3 regions of the Pantoea anthophila genome follow, and region 3 is predicted to be linked to each of the others. Evidence: predicted binding sites of a transcription regulator. Region 3 holds the regulator's gene; each other region holds the start of a gene.

Region 1 (5,699 bases), 580 kb from region 3:
CCAGCTGGCTGCTGTCACTCGGGGTGATCAACGGGCGTAACGTCTGGCGCGCCGATCTCAGCCGCTGGTTCAGCCGTCTGCAACCGGTGATTGCACAGCGGGAACAGGTCTGGATCGGCTCCTCCTGCTCGCTGCTGCACAGCCCGATCGATCTCAGCGTGGAAACCCGTCTGGATGATGAGGTCAAAAGCTGGTTCGCTTTCGCCCTGCAGAAGTGTGCTGAACTTTCGCTGCTTACTCACGCACTGAACCAGAACGATGCGGCGTCGCTGGAGGCCTGGAGTGCCCCGGTGCGCGCCCGTGCGCACTCGCGCCGCGTGCACAATGCCGCAGTGGGCCAGCGTCTGCAGGCCATCACGCCACAGCTCAGTCAGCGCCAGCGCGCCTATTCTGAGCGGGCTGCCCTGCAGCGTCAGCGTTTCAGACTGCCGGCCTGGCCCACCACCACCATCGGCTCTTTTCCACAGACCACTGAGATCCGTGGCCTGCGCCTCGACTTTAAGCAGGGCCGTCTCGACAGCAGCCACTACCGCACCGGCATCGCGGCACATATCAGGCAGGCCATTACCGAACAGGAGCGGCTGGGGCTGGATGTGCTGGTTCACGGTGAAGCGGAACGCAACGACATGGTGGAGTATTTTGGCGAGCATCTGGAGGGATTTGTCTTCACCCAGAACGGCTGGGTGCAGAGCTACGGTTCCCGCTGTGTGAAACCGCCGGTGATCATCGGGGATATCAGCCGGCCGGCGGCGATCACCGTGGAGTGGGCCAGCTATGCGCAGTCGCTGACCGACAAGCCGGTAAAAGGGATGCTGACTGGCCCGGTTACCATCCTCTGCTGGTCTTTCCCGCGTGAAGATGTGTCACGGGAAACCCTCGCAAAGCAGATCGCGCTGGCGCTGCGTGATGAAGTGAAAGATCTGGAGAAGGCGGGAATCGGGATTATTCAGATAGATGAACCGGCTCTGCGTGAGGGCCTGCCTTTGCATCAGTCGGAGTGGGCCGCCTACCTGACCTGGGCGGTAGAGGCGTTCCGGCTTACCGCGGCCGTGGCGCAGGATGACACCCAGATTCACACCCATATGTGTTACTGCGAGTTCAACGACATCATGGATGCCATTGCGGCGCTGGATGCGGATGTCATCACCATTGAAACCTCGCGCTCCGATATGGAGCTGCTGGAATCGTTTGAGCATTTCGACTATCCGAATGAAATCGGCCCCGGCGTCTATGACATTCACTCGCCTAACGTTCCCAGCGTTGAGTGGATAGAGGCCCTGCTGCAGAAGGCCGCACAACGGATTCCGGCAGCGCGTCTGTGGGTAAACCCGGACTGCGGCCTGAAAACGCGCGGCTGGACGGAAACACGGCAGGCGCTGGCCAATATGGTAACGGCGGCGAAGAAACTGCGTGGTGAGACGGCGTAGGGGAGCGGGTCCGGGTGGCAAAAAAAAGGGGCGCAGACGCGCCCCTTTTTCAGTTACTGCGAGGTCACACCATATTGCCTGAACCAGGTCAGCATCCGCTGCCAGCCATCCTGAGCCGATTCCGCATGGTAGCTCGGGCGGTAGTCTGCATTAAACGCATGACCCGCTTCGGGATAGACGATGATCTCGGCGGTGGCATTGGCGGCATGCAGCGCCTGTCGCATCTGCTCGACGCTCTCCAGCGGGATGCTCTCGTCCTGTCCGCCATAGAGTCCTAAAACCGGCGCGTTGAGCGCGACGGCAATATCAATCGGGTGCTTCTGCTGCTTCAGAGTGCGGTCGCCGGTCAGCCGTCCATACCAGGCCACGGCGGCGCGCAGCTGCGGATTGTGCGCGGCGTAGAGCCAGCTGATGCGGCCACCCCAGCAGAAACCGGTAATGCCCATGCGGCGGATATCGCCGCCGTTGCGTGCGGCCCAGTTGGCGGCATGGTCCAGGTCAGCCAGCACCTGAGTATCCGGCACTTTACTGACCAGCTCGCTGAACAGCGTCGGGATATCGTGATACTCAGAGGGATCGCCCTCACGGAAATAGAGCTCCGGTGCAATCGCCAGATAGCCTTCCAGCGCCAGACGGCGGCAGATATCCCGGATGTGTTCGTGCACACCAAAGATCTCCTGCACCACCAGCACGACGGGTAAAGGACCTTCCGCTGACTGCGGTTTTGCAAAATAGGCCGGCATGTTTTCGCCCTGACTGGGCACGGAAGTCTCACCTGCGTGAATGGCCGGACTATCGGTAATAATGGTGGTGTCGGCGGTGGGCTGCACGGCTGGGGCAAAGCCGCCCGTCGCCGGTTTTTGTGGCAAAGTATCACTGGGTTTCATTATTCTCTCCGTGCAAGCATTGGCGCAATCACGTAACTATAGCCTGGCCCGAAAGCGTGCGTGCCAGGTGTCGGGTAACAGAATCAGCAGCGAACAAACGCATCCACCTCTTTAACATTGCCCTGACCCCGACACAGCCCCACCGGGCGTTATCCGGGCGAAGAAGATGTTAATGTGTGATTAATGTCGCATTTTTTCTTCCGGTAAATGTAACTTTCATTTTCTTAAGTGAATGATGTCACATATTTATCGGGCGTGCTGGCGTAGAGTGGCGCGCTATCATCCCTTAACAGGAGTCTGCAAATGACACAGTCTGACGTTTTCCATCTTGGCCTGACGAAAGCCGATCTGCAGGGCGCCACCCTGGCGATTGTGCCGGGCGACCCGGAGCGCGTGAAGAAAATTGCCGGACTGATGGAGGATGCCACGCATCTCGCCTCACACCGTGAATTTACCTCCTGGCTGGCAAAGCTGGATGGCAAGCCGGTGGTTGTCTGCTCAACCGGCATCGGCGGTCCTTCGACCTCGATTGCGGTAGAAGAGCTGGCTCAGCTTGGCGTGCGCACCTTCCTGCGCGTCGGCACCACGGGTGCCATTCAGCCACATATCAACGTCGGCGATGTGCTGGTCACGACCGCCTCCGTGCGCCTGGATGGCGCCAGCCTGCATTTCGCGCCGATGGAGTTCCCGGCGGTGGCTGACTTCGGCTGTACCACTGCGCTGGTGGCGGCTGCAGAAGCCTGTGGCGCCACAACCCATATCGGCATTACCGCCTCCTCTGACACCTTCTATCCGGGCCAGGAGCGCTACGACACCGTCTCAGGCCGCGTCGTCGGCCGTTTCAAGGGTTCGATGAAAGAGTGGCAGGAGATGGGTGTCCTCAACTATGAGATGGAATCCGCTACACTGTTAACCATGTGCGCCAGCCAGGGCCTCCGCGCCGGTATGGTGGCAGGCGTCATTGTGAACCGTACGCAGAAAGAGATCCCTGATGCGGTCACCATGAAACAGACAGAAAGCGACGCAGTGAAGATTGTGGTCGAAGCGGCGCGTCGCTTGCTGTAGGCCGCGTCAGGCCGCGGGCCCCTATCGGGCCTGCTGCTGTATAGGGCGCGTCATTTCAGTGAAACCTGAGAAGGCTTATGCGCAATACACTTCCTGTCCGACGACCGGCATTCAAAGCCGATCCCGCCGCCCTTAATGCCCGGCTGGAACGCGGTGCCGAACGCTTCCGTGCCGCCATGCAGCAGGGTGACTATGCACAGGCCGCCCAGTGCTGCGAAGAGGCACTGCGCTATCTGCCTCAGCAGATGCAGGTGCTGAGCGACTATGCACTCTGTCTGCTGCGTCTGGGTCAGTACCAGAAGTCCTATAAAATCTATCAGAAGATTGCGCACTCCCCGCCCGCGGTGCGCAGCACCGCCTCTGAAACCTGGCTGGATGGCCTGACCGAAGTCTGTGGCTGGCTGAATAAGCCGGATGAGGTGGCGCGCTATGGTCTGGCGTCGCTGATGCAGTCCGATGCGCGTTTCAGTCAGGGGCAGCGTGTGGCGTTTCCCGCTCCCCAGCCCGAGCCTGCCGATCTCACACAGCCGCACCAGAATGTCATTGCCTTCAGCCTGTTTGGTGACCAGCCGCGCTACTGCGAAACCCTGATTAAAAACGTCGAAGTCGTACCTGAACTCTATCCCGGCTGGGTCTGCCGCATCTACCTTGACGACAGCGTGCCGCAGCATGTCTGGCAGCGACTGGACCAGCCGCATGTGCAACGGGTCGATATGTCGCATGAGAAAACCCTGTTTCCCACCCTGTGGCGTTTTCTGGTGATGGACGATCCTGGCGTGAAGCGCTTTATCGTCCGCGATGCCGACTCGCTGCTCTCAGAGCGCGAAGCGGCGGCGGTCAGCGCCTGGCTGGCTTCACCTTACTGGTTCCACCATATGCGTGACTACTTTTCCCACACCGAACTGCTGCTGGCGGGGATGTGGGGCGGCTGTCATGGCGTCTTTCACAACGTGGAGCAGGCGATGCGTGATTTTATTGCGCACTACCGGGGGAGCGAACGCTTCACCGATCAATATTTCCTCAAAGTGGCGTTGTGGCCGACAGTACGTGAAAGCGTGCTGAATCACGATGAACTGTTTCACTTTCATCAGGCCCGGCCGTGGCCTGCCCATGCGCCGGTGCGCTGGCAGACGCCGCAGTTCCACGTGGGCAGCAATGCCGGCTTTGCCAGTATGACCGGGAAAGCCAGTGCGGCCGACGGCAGCAGACAGCGCGTGGCGATCACCGCGGGCGAAACCACCTGGCACTATCTGGCGCAGGTTAAGCAGGGTGAGTGGCTGTTGCCGATGCCCTTTTTTCTGATTGAGGAGTGGCAGGCGGGAAGGGTGACGGTGACCGCGCTCTAAGTTGCTGAGCGCGAATAAATTTATCTGGACATTCATACAGTGCGACTCTACCTTTTTCCTCAGCAGCGTAAGTCGCGGGGAAATCATGGATCAGCACATCATCATCAGCATCTGTCTGGCGCTTGCCGGGGTCGGGATCGGCTGGATGCTGGCACAGCTTCGTGCCGGGCATCAGGCCGCCAGTTTCCAGACTGAGCGCCGTCTGCAGCAGGAGGCGCAGCAGCGTCAGCAGCAGCAGACTGAACAGCTTCAGCAGCAGATCCGGGAGCGGGAACAGGAGCTGCGTCAGCTGCACGGTGCCCTGAGCGGAGCCACGGAGCGGCTGCAGCAGCTCGACTACTGGCGCAATGAAAGCGAGCAGCTCAATCGCGAGCTGCGCAATCAGCTGGAGGTCAACAGCGCGCAGGAAGCGGAGCTGCGTGAGGTGACCATCCGTCTGGAAGAGACCCGTTTTGCCGCCGAGGAGAAGCAGCGCCTGCTGACCAACAGCGAGCAGCGTCTCAGCGCCCAGTTTGAAAACCTCGCCAACCGCATTTTCGAAAACAGCGGCCGTCGCGTCGATGAGCAGAACCGTCAAAGCCTGGATAGCCTGATTGGCCCGTTACGTGAACAGCTGGATGGCTTTCGTCGTCAGGTGCATGAAAGCTTTGGCGCAGAGGCGCGTGAACGTCACACCCTGACCCACGAAATCCGTCAGCTTCAGCAGCTGAATGCGCAGATGGCGCAGGAGGCGCTCAACCTGACCAAAGCCCTGAAGGGCGACAATAAAATCCAGGGTAACTGGGGGGAAGTGGTCCTGAGCCGGGTGCTGGAAGCCTCCGGGCTGCGTGAAGGCTATGAATATGAAACGCAGGTCAGCATTCAGTCTGAACAGCAGGGCAGGATGCAGCCGGATGTGATTGTGCGGCTGCCACAGGGCAAAGATGTGGTGGTGGACGCCAAGATGACGCTGGTGGCCTATGAGCGCTACTTCA
Region 2 (5,699 bases), on a different replicon from region 3:
CGCGTGATGTCACGCGAAACCAGCACGGCACCGATATTTTTGCCTGAAGAGGGATTGCTGACGCCACAGGCTTTAGTGCCCAGCGTGAGGTAGTGGCCGTCACGATGCCGTTTACGTACTTCAACCACATCCGGCAGCATTCCGCCGCTGAAGATATGTGCCAGCGCTGCCGAGGCAGATTCGCGATCGTCAGGATGCAGGAAATCGACCACCAACTGACCGACCACCTCTTCAGGTCTCCAGCCTATCATTTCGCTGTAGGAGGGCGAGATCGAGACGTATCTGCCATTCGCGTCACAATGGGCAATCAGATCGGTACTGTTCTCGATCAGCAGGCGATATTCCGCCGCCGTGCGGACCGCATCCTCCAGCGCTTTACGCTGCGCAGTCACATCCAGTATGAAGCCGTTGTACTTCTGGTGGGAGGTGCCAGGCAGACTGTCCGGCAGGCCGGAAACCACGACGCGGCGTGTTTCGCCGTCCAGACAGTGGATAGGCACTTCAAAGTAGAAAGGGGTCAGATATTCCAGCGCCGCGGTCAGCTGCAGCGCGATCTTTGCATCATCGTCAGCCTGCGCCAGTTCCAGCCAGGAACTCAGCGTCACCCCCTTCAGGGCAGGCATCAGGCCAGCCGGTGTTTCCTGACTGGCAACGCAGATACCCTGCGCGTCTGTAGACCAGACGGCTGTGAAAGAGGGTTTAATCATTAAGTTCATGGCGGCCGACTCCGATGTTGCTGACGATACTAAACAAGCTCAATACTCGTCGCTACAGACCTGATTATAACCGTAAATGTCCGTCTGACGCGGCAGGAGGCGACAGTCACTGGGTGAGCCTGAGGCGAAACCGGCCATCGCGCATGGCGGGCGCCCGGACCTGGCTGGCCGTTGTTTCTGAGGCCGCGATCCTTACAGGGATGTGCGCAGAACGTTTATGACAGGGTGCAGTCTCTGAGGTATCAGCTCCTGTTTATCGGCTCATCAGGCCGGGATCTTTAGCCCTGTCGCGTTAACTGCCCCACTTTCCGGTGCTTCATCTTTCCTTAAGAATACTCTTATAACATCCCTGCTCTGTTAGCTCATATTGGGCTTTTTCCGGAGCGTGACCCTATGCAAAATAACAACACAGCATCGCTTTCACTGAGTAAAGTGCCTGCCGTAACCGCGGCATTCTGGTTAACCAAAATCGCGGCGACAACCCTGGGTGAAACCGGCGGCGATGCGGTAACCATGTCAATGAATCTGGGATATCTGACCGGAACGCTGATTTTCGCCATTATCTTTCTGGTCGCGGTGGTGGTGCAGATTAACCGTCCCGGTTTCAATAAATGGATTTACTGGTTCACCGTGGTGGCAACCACCACGGTGGGCACCACGCTGGCAGATTTTGCCGACCGCTCCCTGAATATTGGCTATCCGGGTGGCACTCTGCTGCTGATCACGCTGCTGACCCTCTCTCTGTTTCTCTGGAAAATAACCTGCGGCACGGTGGCGGTCAGTTCGGTGAACAATGGCGTCACTGAGACCTTCTACTGGGTGACCATCATGTTTTCCCAGACGCTGGGCACGGCATTAGGTGACTGGGCGGCAGACAGTGAAGGACTGGGTTACGATGGCGGTATTCTGCTGTTTGCGGGTGCGCTGGCGCTTATCTGGGCGGCGAGTCGCTTTACCTCGCTTTCGCGCACGGCGCTGTTCTGGGCGGCCTTTATCCTCACGCGGCCTCTGGGTGCAGTGGTGGGCGATTTTCTGGACAAACCGCTTGCCTCGGGCGGGCTCGCGCTGAGTCGCTACGGTGCCTCGCTGACGCTGGGCCTGATCATCATCGCGTTGCTGGTGCTGCTGCCACAGCGCCCGGCTGCGAAAGCCGCCACCGCGCATTAACCGCGCGAACGGGAAAACGGACGCACGCCCACCTCAGTCCCTGTCAGAGCCGCCTGCACCGGCAGCTTTTCAGGATTTGCCGTTAACAGGTGTACCTGCTCTGGCTACAGAATATGCCGGCTGGCTACTCAAGCCGGCTGGCGATGAGGCGCAGTTGTTCTGCTATCTGCTTTAAATCCCGCTGCTGCTGTCCGGCCATACCGGTTGAACTGCGCACCACCAGTTTAGCCGGCAGAATCGAGGAAGAACGCTGCTCATCCTGTTCGCTGGCCAGCAACAGCCTTGCAACCGCCTCTTTGCCCTGCAAATCGAGGTCCAGCGACACCGTAGTCAGCGCCGGATGAAAAAACGCACTTTCATAGGTGTCGTCATAACCAATCACAGAGATCTGGCCCGGCACCGCCACGCCGCGCTGATGCAGCGCGCTCAGCACACCCAGCGCCATCTGATCGTTGCCCACCAGCAGTGCGCTGAATCCGGGCGCTTCCCGCAGCAGCTGCAGTACACCGTTGTAACCACTCTGTGCGTCCCAGTTACCGTGGCTGATGCTGACGGGCTTCAGACGGTAACTCTCCAGCGTATCCAGCCAGCTTTTCAGACGCAGATTTGCTGAAACCGACTGCTCGGGTCCGGCCAGCAGGGCGAACTCGCGATGGCCCTGCTCATAGAGATATTTAACACTGGCACGGGTGCCGTCAGCCGGGTTAAACGAAACGTTAAACACCGCGCTGTAAGGATCGACATCCAGAAACAGACAAAGGATATCGTCATTCTCCTGCACGATTTGCTCAGCATCGTGGCTCTCCAGCGGGACGTTGATGATCACCTTGTCCACCCGCTGAGACTTCAGCTCATTGATGCAATCCTGGAGGCTTTGATTGACGTTCTCATCAATCATGGCAATCAGCACCTGGTAGTCAGCAGCATTAGCATAACGTTTAACCGCAGCGGCCACCTGCGAGGGGGCATGCAACGCCAGCGAGGTGGTCACCAGACCCAGCGTGGTGCTCTGCTTACCCACCAGTTGCTGTGCCAGCCTGTTAGGTACATAGCGCAGGGTTTCAATAGCGTGTTCCACCTTGCGCCGCGTTGATTCCGAAACGTTTGCCGACTTATTCAAAACCCGCGAAACCGTCTGATACGAGACGCCAGCGTGGCGGGCGACATCCTCTAAGGTGGCATTTTTTGATTTCATAATTCGCATCCCTGATGACCAATGGCGGAATGGTATCACAGCCGTGGTGTCAGCCAGCCCACCGCTGTCACATTGCATGAATAAAAAGTAAAAGTAATACCTTCACATATTGAGATTTGGTGATCTGATTCACTAATCGTTACAAATAGCGCCGCTTTATTTGCAGTACCTCACACATTATCGCGATTTTATTTGTCACCCATCTGACAAAAAGCGTTTACTGCCGCTGTCATGTGAACGTATTACAAATAAAACTGAGGATAACATGGAAACAAGGTTACGTACTGCTGCCGTGGCGCTTGCTGCGGCCCTGACTTCCCCGACGCTCTATGCCGCTATCGACAACATTGATTTCCATGGCTATCTCCGTGGTGGGGTGGGCGTATCGCAGGATGGCGGTATTGAAGAGTATCAAAAGAACAAAGTCGGCCGTCTCGGCAACGAAGCGGATACTTACGGCGAGGTCGAACTGGGCAGTGAGGTTTACAAGAAGGATGATGTCAGTTTTTATGTCGACACCATGGTCAGTATGTTCTCCGACGGCTCAAATGATAACGAAACCACCTTCGGTGACGATGCTCAGTTTGGCCTGCGCCAGCTTAATCTGCAGATCAAAGGACTGGTGCCGGGTGACAAAGATGCCGTGATCTGGGGCGGTAAACGCTACTATCAGCGTCATGACCTGCACATTATTGATACAAAGTACTGGAATATCTCTGGTTCGGGTGCCGGTATCGAAAACTACACGCTGGGTCCGGGTGCTGTCTCTTTTGCCTGGATTCGCGGCGATGCCAATGATGTGGATTACCGCGTCGATGGCGACAACGACGTCAACATTAACTACCTGGATCTGCGCTATGCCGGCTGGAAACCCTGGAGTGGAGCCTGGACCGAGTTTGGTATTGATTACGCCATGCCAAACACCACCAACAAACAGAAGGAATATGGTGGTCTTTATGACGCGGATAATGGCGTCATGCTCACCAGTGAAATCAGCCAGGACATGTGGGGCGGCTACCAGAAACTGGTGTTCCAGTACGCCAATAAAGGTCTGGCGCAGAACATGATTTCGCAGGGCGGCGGCTGGTATGACATGTATAACGATACCCGCAACGCCAGCGGCTACCGCGTGATCAATACCGGTCTGCTGCCGGTCACCGACAAATTTTCTCTGAACCAGGTCTTTACCTGGGGATCAGCAGACGATATCACCGCCCAGACGAGTAAAAGTACCCTGCTGTCGCTGGTGGGTCGCGGTCAGTATCAGTTTACGCAATATGTCCGCGGCATCGGCGAAGTGGGTAGCTTCTGGCAGAAAGATGAAAACAAAGTGGGCAGCGACTACAAAGCAGCAGGACAGAAATATACGCTGGCACTGGGTCTGGCAGCCGGTCCCGAATTTATGTCTCGTCCGGAACTGCGCCTGTTTGCCTCTTATCTGAATGACTCAGAAGATGGACACAGCTTTAAAGACAACACCAGTAATAACACCTGGAACTTCGGCGTACAGGTCGAAGCCTGGTGGTAACTGCGCCATCGCCTCCTTGGGGTCATTGTTAAGCTCTTATGCAGGGGCTTTATGGATAACCGGCGACGGTTATCCATTTTTTTGTCCCGGATTCAGAACAGTGCCTCATTCCGGCTGAAAGAAACGTTCTTCCAGCAACTGACGCAACGGGTCGGACTGCCTGCCAAAAATCGCATGGACTTCCTGTCCCAGAATGACCACACCAATTGCCCCTGCCTTCTGTAATCCGGCCGTATCCACCGCCTTCAGTGAGGTCACCTTCACCCGCAGCCGGGTTATACAGGCGTCCACCTGCTGAATATTGTCACGCCCGCCAAAGCACTCGACAAGCCGCTCCAGTAGCGCGTTGTCTATTTCAACCTCCTGTGCCGTAATCGGCTGCCGGCTGAAATATTGCTTAAACGATTTCAGACTTACCATGTTGTTCTCCTTCAGAGGATAAAAAGGCGGGCTGCTGCCCGCCACTCACGACTGATACACGAAAACGAGCGGGCCATGCCGTGACTGCCCGCAGAAGATAGCCTTTTTCTGTCCTCGGCCTCTAAAAAACCAGCCCTGCATCAACAGCAAAAACCCCGCTCTTCCTGCAGAGAATGCCATCTCTTAAAGTGATGGGGGGCATAGGCCCCCTGAGCCTGTGCTCTCCCTATTCCAGCGGTCGGCTCAACACACGGCATCCCCACGCTGCCAGCATCAGCGATCCTGTCATGGGTGTGCCATCAATCAAATCGCTCAGCCCGGCAGGCAATAACACCTGCTGCGTCTGGCCAGTAAAGTTCTGCACAAACAGAAACGCCTGTTCACCATCGGTACGCCGCTGAACGACCACACCAGGTGGCAGCTCAATCGGTAGTGCGCGCGGTAATTCCAGCTGCTTAATCAGTGCACCGTAAAAATCCCGATGGAACGACAGATCATTACGCGACGCGATATACCACGCTTTACCCTGACCTACCCGATTTACGGTCACCGCTGGCGTTCCGGCATAAAAATCACTCTCGTAACTGGCCAGCGCCGTCGCCCCTTCCAGATGAATATGCTCGCAAAGCTCACGCGCCTGATAAGGTCCGCTCAGCCCCAGCTCATTGCCGCG
Region 3 (5,699 bases):
ATCCCGTCACTGGATGAGAGCTTTGTGGTAATCCACTTTCAGGGACTGGAGGATATCGACTTCCCCTATCTGCTGGCGATGCTGCAGGGGTCGTTTATCTCCCACATCAATACGCTGGTGGTGCCCGGCGGCAAAATGGGTCTGGCGATGGAGCTGATCATGGGCCCGCTGGTGAAGCGGCTGATGGAAGGTAAACGGATAGAGTAAGAGGTCAGCAAAAAACCCTCAGACAGCAGATGCCTTTTGCAAAAATGTAAAACCGGTTTTTCTGCGGATAAAGGCTTACTGCTGAGTAAGCTTCAGGGAGAATACGCCTTTCGTAAAGACGCAAAACCGCCATTCCTGGCCCGCTATGCTTTGCTACAGGCGTATGCTCCCTTCGCTTCATGTCCGGTAGCCGCATCCGGTTTCAGTAAGGCCGCTACAAACAAAACCTGCATACAAAGAATCTGACAGCAACACGAAAGCTCATCATGCAGGGAACCGGGTCAGAAGAGGAAAGCGTCCCGCCGCCCGGATAAAACGCCGGGAGCGTTTTTGAACAACGCAACGTGTTGGCCCGGCTACGGGCGCACCTCAGGGATGAGGTGCGTAATCGCGCGGGCCGAGCGGCCATGGATTGGCTCAAGCGACTTTCCGATCTGACCCGGTTTCCTGCGCAGGCACGGCCTGACAGCGAACCACCACAAATCGATCCGACCCGGTTTTCTGCGCAGGCACAGTCTCAAAGTGAATTCCCCCATCCAGGCACGGCCTCACACCGGACAGCCAGCAACTTTAAAAAAACCTGCGGCTATTACAGCTCAACCACCTCATAGCTGTGCGTCATCGTCACCCCTTTCCCCAGCATGATGACCACCGAACAATATTTTTCAGCAGAAAGATCCACCGCGCGTGAGACCGCTTTATCCTGGAGTGCTTTGCCACTCACGATAAAATGCAGGTTGATGTGCGTAAAGATTCGCGGCGCCTCTTCACGACGTTCTGAGGTCAGTTTTACTTCACAATCAGCCACATCGTTGCGGCCTTTTTGCAGAATTGATACCACGTCGATCGCGCTGCATCCGCCCGCCGCCATCAGCACCATCTCCATTGGGCTGGGCGCTTTATCCCCTGAATTGCCATCCATAAGGATCTGATGGCCGGAGGATGACTCACCAAGGAATGTCATCCCTTCTACCCATTTCACTCTTGCCTGCATGATTTTTGCTCCGGAATACGCTGTTTTGTCGCCAGAGTACGCTTTCGCCTGATAAACAGCAATCCAGAGAAATCCGCCCTTAGCTGAAGCGAGACAACAGAAGACAGTCGGCAAAAGCTGTGCTACAAACAGAGCTGAAAATATTTTTCGTCACCCGATGGCGAAGCCGGGAAGAATGATGCGCACTGCGCCTGATGCGGCCCGAATAATTTCCTGAAAAGGAAACGCTTGAAGCTTTCACCGCCTGACAGGGAAAACTGCCCCCTGTATTTTGGGCACGATTACAACAGAGGATAATAGCGAATGGTTCTCGGCAAACCGCAAACAGACCCTACACTCGAATGGTTCCTGTCCCATTGCCATATTCACAAGTATCCATCCAAAAGTACGCTGATTCACCAAGGTGAAAAAGCTGAAACGCTTTACTACATCGTGAAAGGTTCCGTCGCGGTTCTGATTAAAGATGAAGAAGGCAAAGAGATGATTCTTTCCTACCTCAATCAGGGGGATTTCATCGGCGAGCTTGGCCTGTTTGAAGAAGGTCAGGAGCGCAGCGCCTGGGTACGTGCAAAAAGCGCGTGCGAAGTGGCGGAGATCTCCTACAAGAAATTCCGCCAGCTGATTCAGGTGAACCCTGACATCCTGATGCGACTCTCGTCGCAGATGGCGCGTCGCCTGCAGGTGACGTCAGAAAAAGTGGGTAACCTCGCTTTCCTCGACGTGACCGGACGCATTGCACAGACGCTGCTTAACCTGGCGAAACAGCCAGATGCCATGACGCATCCCGACGGCATGCAAATTAAAATTACCCGTCAGGAAATTGGCCAGATTGTAGGTTGTTCACGCGAAACCGTGGGCCGTATTCTGAAGATGCTGGAAGATCAGAACCTGATCTCTGCACACGGCAAAACCATCGTCGTTTACGGCACCCGCTAATTCCTGTCATCCACGGCGTGATGTTCGCATCACGCCGTTATTGTTTGTGCTGAGCCGATGTGGCGTCGAATTATTTATCACCCTGAAGTGAACTATGCCCTGCGGCAAACGCTGGTGCTCTGCCTGCCGGTCGCGCTGGGCTGGCTGGCTGGCGACCTGCAAAAAGGTCTGCTGTTCTCGTTAGTCCCCGCCTGCTGCAACATTGCCGGTCTCGATACCCCGCATAAACGCTTCTTCAAACGTCTGATTGTGGGCGGCAGCCTGTTTGCGCTTGGCAGCTTCCTGATCCAGTGGCTTACCCTGCATGCGGTTCCGCTGCCGCTGATCCTGTTTGCGATGCCCCTGTTGCTGGGCGTCACCGGGGAGATCAGCCCGCTGCATGGCCGCCTGCTCTCCGGCACCCTCATCGCCGCTATTTTTACCCTGAGCCTGACGGGCCGCATGCCCATCTATGTGCCGCCGCTGCTCTATATCGGCGGCACCCTCTGGTATGGCGTGTTTAACTGGTTCTGGTTCTGGCTGTGGAAAGAGCAGCCGATGCGCGAAAGCCTGAGCCTGATCTACCGCGAGCTGGCGAACTACTGCGATGCCAAATATACCCTGCTGACGCAGCTGACCGATCCGGAGAAGGCCCTGCCGCCGCTGCTGGCTCGCCAGCAGAAAGTGGTCGATTTGATCAACACCTGTTATCAGCAGATGCATATGCTGTCGGCGAGCCGCGACAATAGCCATAAACGGCTGACGCGCGCCTTTCAGGTGGCGCTGGATCTGCAGGAGCACATCTCGGTCAGCCTGCACCGGCCGGAAGAGGTGCAGAAACTGGTTGAGCAGAGCCATGCTGAAGCGGTGATCCGCTGGAACGCCAAAACCATCTCAGCCCGGCTGCGGGTGCTGGCCGATACCATTCTCTACCACCAGTTAGCCGATCGTTTTGCGATGGATAAACAGCTTGGCGCGCTGGAGAAGATCGCCCGTCAGCATCCCGACAATCCGGTGGGCCACTTCTGCCTTTATCACTTCAACCGCATTGCGCGGGTGCTGCGCACCCAGAAGCCGCTTTACCAGCGCGATCTGATGGCTGACCGCCAGCGCCGTCTGCCGCTGCTCCCGGCACTGCGCAGCTACCTCTCATTTCGCTCCTCAGCGCTGCGCACTGCCGGTCGCTTTGCGGTCATGCTGATGCTGGGCAGCGCGCTGGCGCTCTTCTTCAACATCCCTAAGCCCTACTGGATTCTGATGACGATCATGTTCGTCAGCCAGAACGGCTACAGCGCCACCCGCGTCCGTATCCAGCACCGTGCGCTCGGCACCTTTGCCGGCCTGGTGGTCGCGGCGGCCACACTGCGTCTGGCGGTGCCGGAACCTGTCGTCCTGCTGGTGATGCTGGCGATTACCTTCATCAGCTATCGCTTTACCCGTCAGTTTTATGGCTGGTCGATGATTGGCTTTACGGTCACTGCGGTTTACTCGCTGCAGCTCCTCTCACTGAATGGCGCGCAGTTTCTGCTGCCGCGACTGATGGATACGCTGATGGGCTGCCTGATCGCCTTTGGCGGCATGATCTGGCTCTGGCCGCAGTGGCAGAGTGGCTTACTGCGGCAAAATGCCCATGACGCGCTGGAAACCTATCAGGATGCGCTGCGCCTCCTGCTGGGAGAGGAACAGGCACCCGGCAAGCTGGCTTATCAGCGCGTGCAGGTGAATCAGGCGCACAATGCGCTGTTTAACTCGCTGAATCAGGCGATGCAGGAGCCGGGTTTCAACGCCCAGTATCTGAAAGATATGCGGCTCTGGGTCACGCACAGCCAGTTTATCGTCGAGCACATCAATGCGATGACCATTCTGGCGCGTGAGCACACCATGCTGACCCCCTCGCTGGCGGAACGTTACCTGCAATCCTGTGAGATCGCGCTGCAACGCTGTCAGCAGCGGCTGGAATATGAGGGTGCCAGTTCGCAGGTTAATCTGCTGGATGAGCTAGGGAATATCAGTGAAGGACCGGTAACGGTGGTAGAGCAGCATGTGCGACGCATTCTCGATCATCTCAGCGTCATGCACACCATCTCCTCGCTGGCGTGGAGCCAGCGACCACAACATGGCCGCTGGCTGATCAGACACTTACGGAAAAAATCCGCTAGCCGTTGAGCACTTTGCCGACAGCCGTGGCAAAGCGGCTCATGCCCTCTTCGATGTCAGCAGGCTCGATGATCAGCGACGGGGCAAAACGCATCACGTCGGTGCCGGCGACCAGCACCATCACGCCTTCAGCGGCCGCGGCATTGAGGATATCGCGCGACCGTCCGGCATGCTGCGGTTTCAGCGCCGCGCCAATCAGCAGCCCCTTGCCGCGAATATCGCTGAACAGATCGTACTTCGCATCGATAGCCTGTAAGGCGTTCACAAAGTGCTGACGACGCGCCTCAACGCCTGACAGTACCTCTGGCGTATTGATGATATCGAGTGCGGTTTCGGCAATCGCACAGGCCAGCGGGTTGCCGCCGTAGGTAGTGCCATGCACGCCTGGCGCCATCGTCGAGGCGATCTCATTGGTGGTCAGCATGGCGCTGACCGGGAAACCGCCGCCCAGCGCTTTGGCTGAGGTCAGGATATCGGGCTGAACACCATAGTGCTCATAGGCGAACAGCTTGCCGCTGCGGCCCATACCGCTCTGCACTTCGTCCAGCACCAGCAGCGCCTGATGCTTATCGCACAGCTCACGCAGTCCCTGCATAAAGGCCTGCGTCGCGGGCATCACGCCGCCTTCGCCCTGAATCGGTTCCACCACGATGGCACAGGTGTGATCGTCGATAACCGCTTTTACCGCCTCCAGGTCATTGAACGGCACATGCACGATGTCCGCCGGTTTCGGGCCGAAGCCGTCTGAATATTTTGGCTGACCGCCAACCGTGACGGTAAACAGCGTCCGCCCGTGGAAGGCGTTATGAAAGGCGATGATCTTACTTTTGAAAGGGCTGTGACGTTTGCAGGCGTAGTAACGCGCCAGCTTAAAGGCGGCTTCGTTCGCTTCGGCACCGGAGTTAGCAAAGAAAACGCGCTCCGCAAAGGTGGACTGGATCAGCTTACTGGCCAGGCGCAGGGCCGGTTCGTTGGTGAAAACGTTGCTGGTATGCCACAGCGTTTCGCCCTGGCTTTTCAGCGCCTCCACCAGCGCCGGATGGCAGTGGCCCAGTGCGGTGACGGCGATCCCGCCGGAGAAATCGATATACTCTTTGCCCTGCTGATCCCATACACGACTGCCTTTGCCTTTTACCGGCACAAACTGCGCAGGTGCATAAACAGGCAAAATAACGTTATCGAACGTCTCCCGGGTAACCGCAATTTTTTCCGCCGCCATTGATGACCCCATTTGAATGATAGTTGTGCAACATTGAAATAATAATCACAAAATATGCATAAAAAATCACTCAAAGGCAACTTATTGCGTCAGGAAATTGCGCAGCAGCTGATGACCCTGCTCGCTGAGAATGCTCTCGGGATGAAACTGCACGCCTTCCAGCGCCAGCGTTTTATGGCGGAAACCCATGATCTCGTCGGGCTCACC

Evidence for each region. The regulator CRP, encoded in region 3, controls carbon source genes, mostly activating them, when cyclic AMP is high. The targets are predictions, from matches to a motif close to ATGTGANNNNNNTCACAT.
Region 1: udp (uridine phosphorylase) is a predicted target of CRP. The motif match lies at 2,489-2,506, and genes of this name have one in related genera.
Region 2: OJ965_RS02120 (maltoporin) is a predicted target of CRP. The motif match lies at 3,237-3,254, and genes of this name have one in related genera.

The regions. Positions count from the first base shown of each region.
Region 1 is NZ_CP110473.1:3,750,625-3,756,323, reverse strand. Features, by position in the region: gene metE (5-methyltetrahydropteroyltriglutamate--homocysteine S-methyltransferase) at 1-1,427, shown strand, start outside; gene OJ965_RS19990 (dienelactone hydrolase family protein) at 1,481-2,314, opposite strand; gene udp (uridine phosphorylase) at 2,618-3,379, shown strand; gene OJ965_RS19980 (tetratricopeptide repeat protein) at 3,457-4,725, shown strand; gene rmuC (DNA recombination protein RmuC) at 4,811-5,699, shown strand, end outside.
Region 2 is NZ_CP110471.1:443,901-449,599, forward strand. Features, by position in the region: gene OJ965_RS02105 (sensor domain-containing diguanylate cyclase) at 1-716, opposite strand, end outside; gene OJ965_RS02110 (COG4705 family protein) at 1,110-1,883, shown strand; gene OJ965_RS02115 (LacI family DNA-binding transcriptional regulator) at 2,008-3,078, opposite strand; gene OJ965_RS02120 (maltoporin) at 3,344-4,606, shown strand; gene OJ965_RS02125 (PTS sugar transporter subunit IIB) at 4,712-5,026, opposite strand; gene OJ965_RS02130 (beta-galactosidase) at 5,253-5,699, opposite strand, start outside.
Region 3 is NZ_CP110473.1:423,954-429,652, reverse strand. Features, by position in the region: gene OJ965_RS04520 (phosphoribulokinase) at 1-207, shown strand, start outside; gene OJ965_RS04515 (OsmC family protein) at 797-1,201, opposite strand; gene crp (cAMP-activated global transcriptional regulator CRP) at 1,505-2,137, shown strand; gene OJ965_RS04505 (YccS/YhfK family putative transporter) at 2,195-4,282, shown strand; gene argD (bifunctional acetylornithine/succinyldiaminopimelate transaminase) at 4,272-5,492, opposite strand; gene OJ965_RS04495 (aminodeoxychorismate/anthranilate synthase component II) at 5,574-5,699, opposite strand, start outside.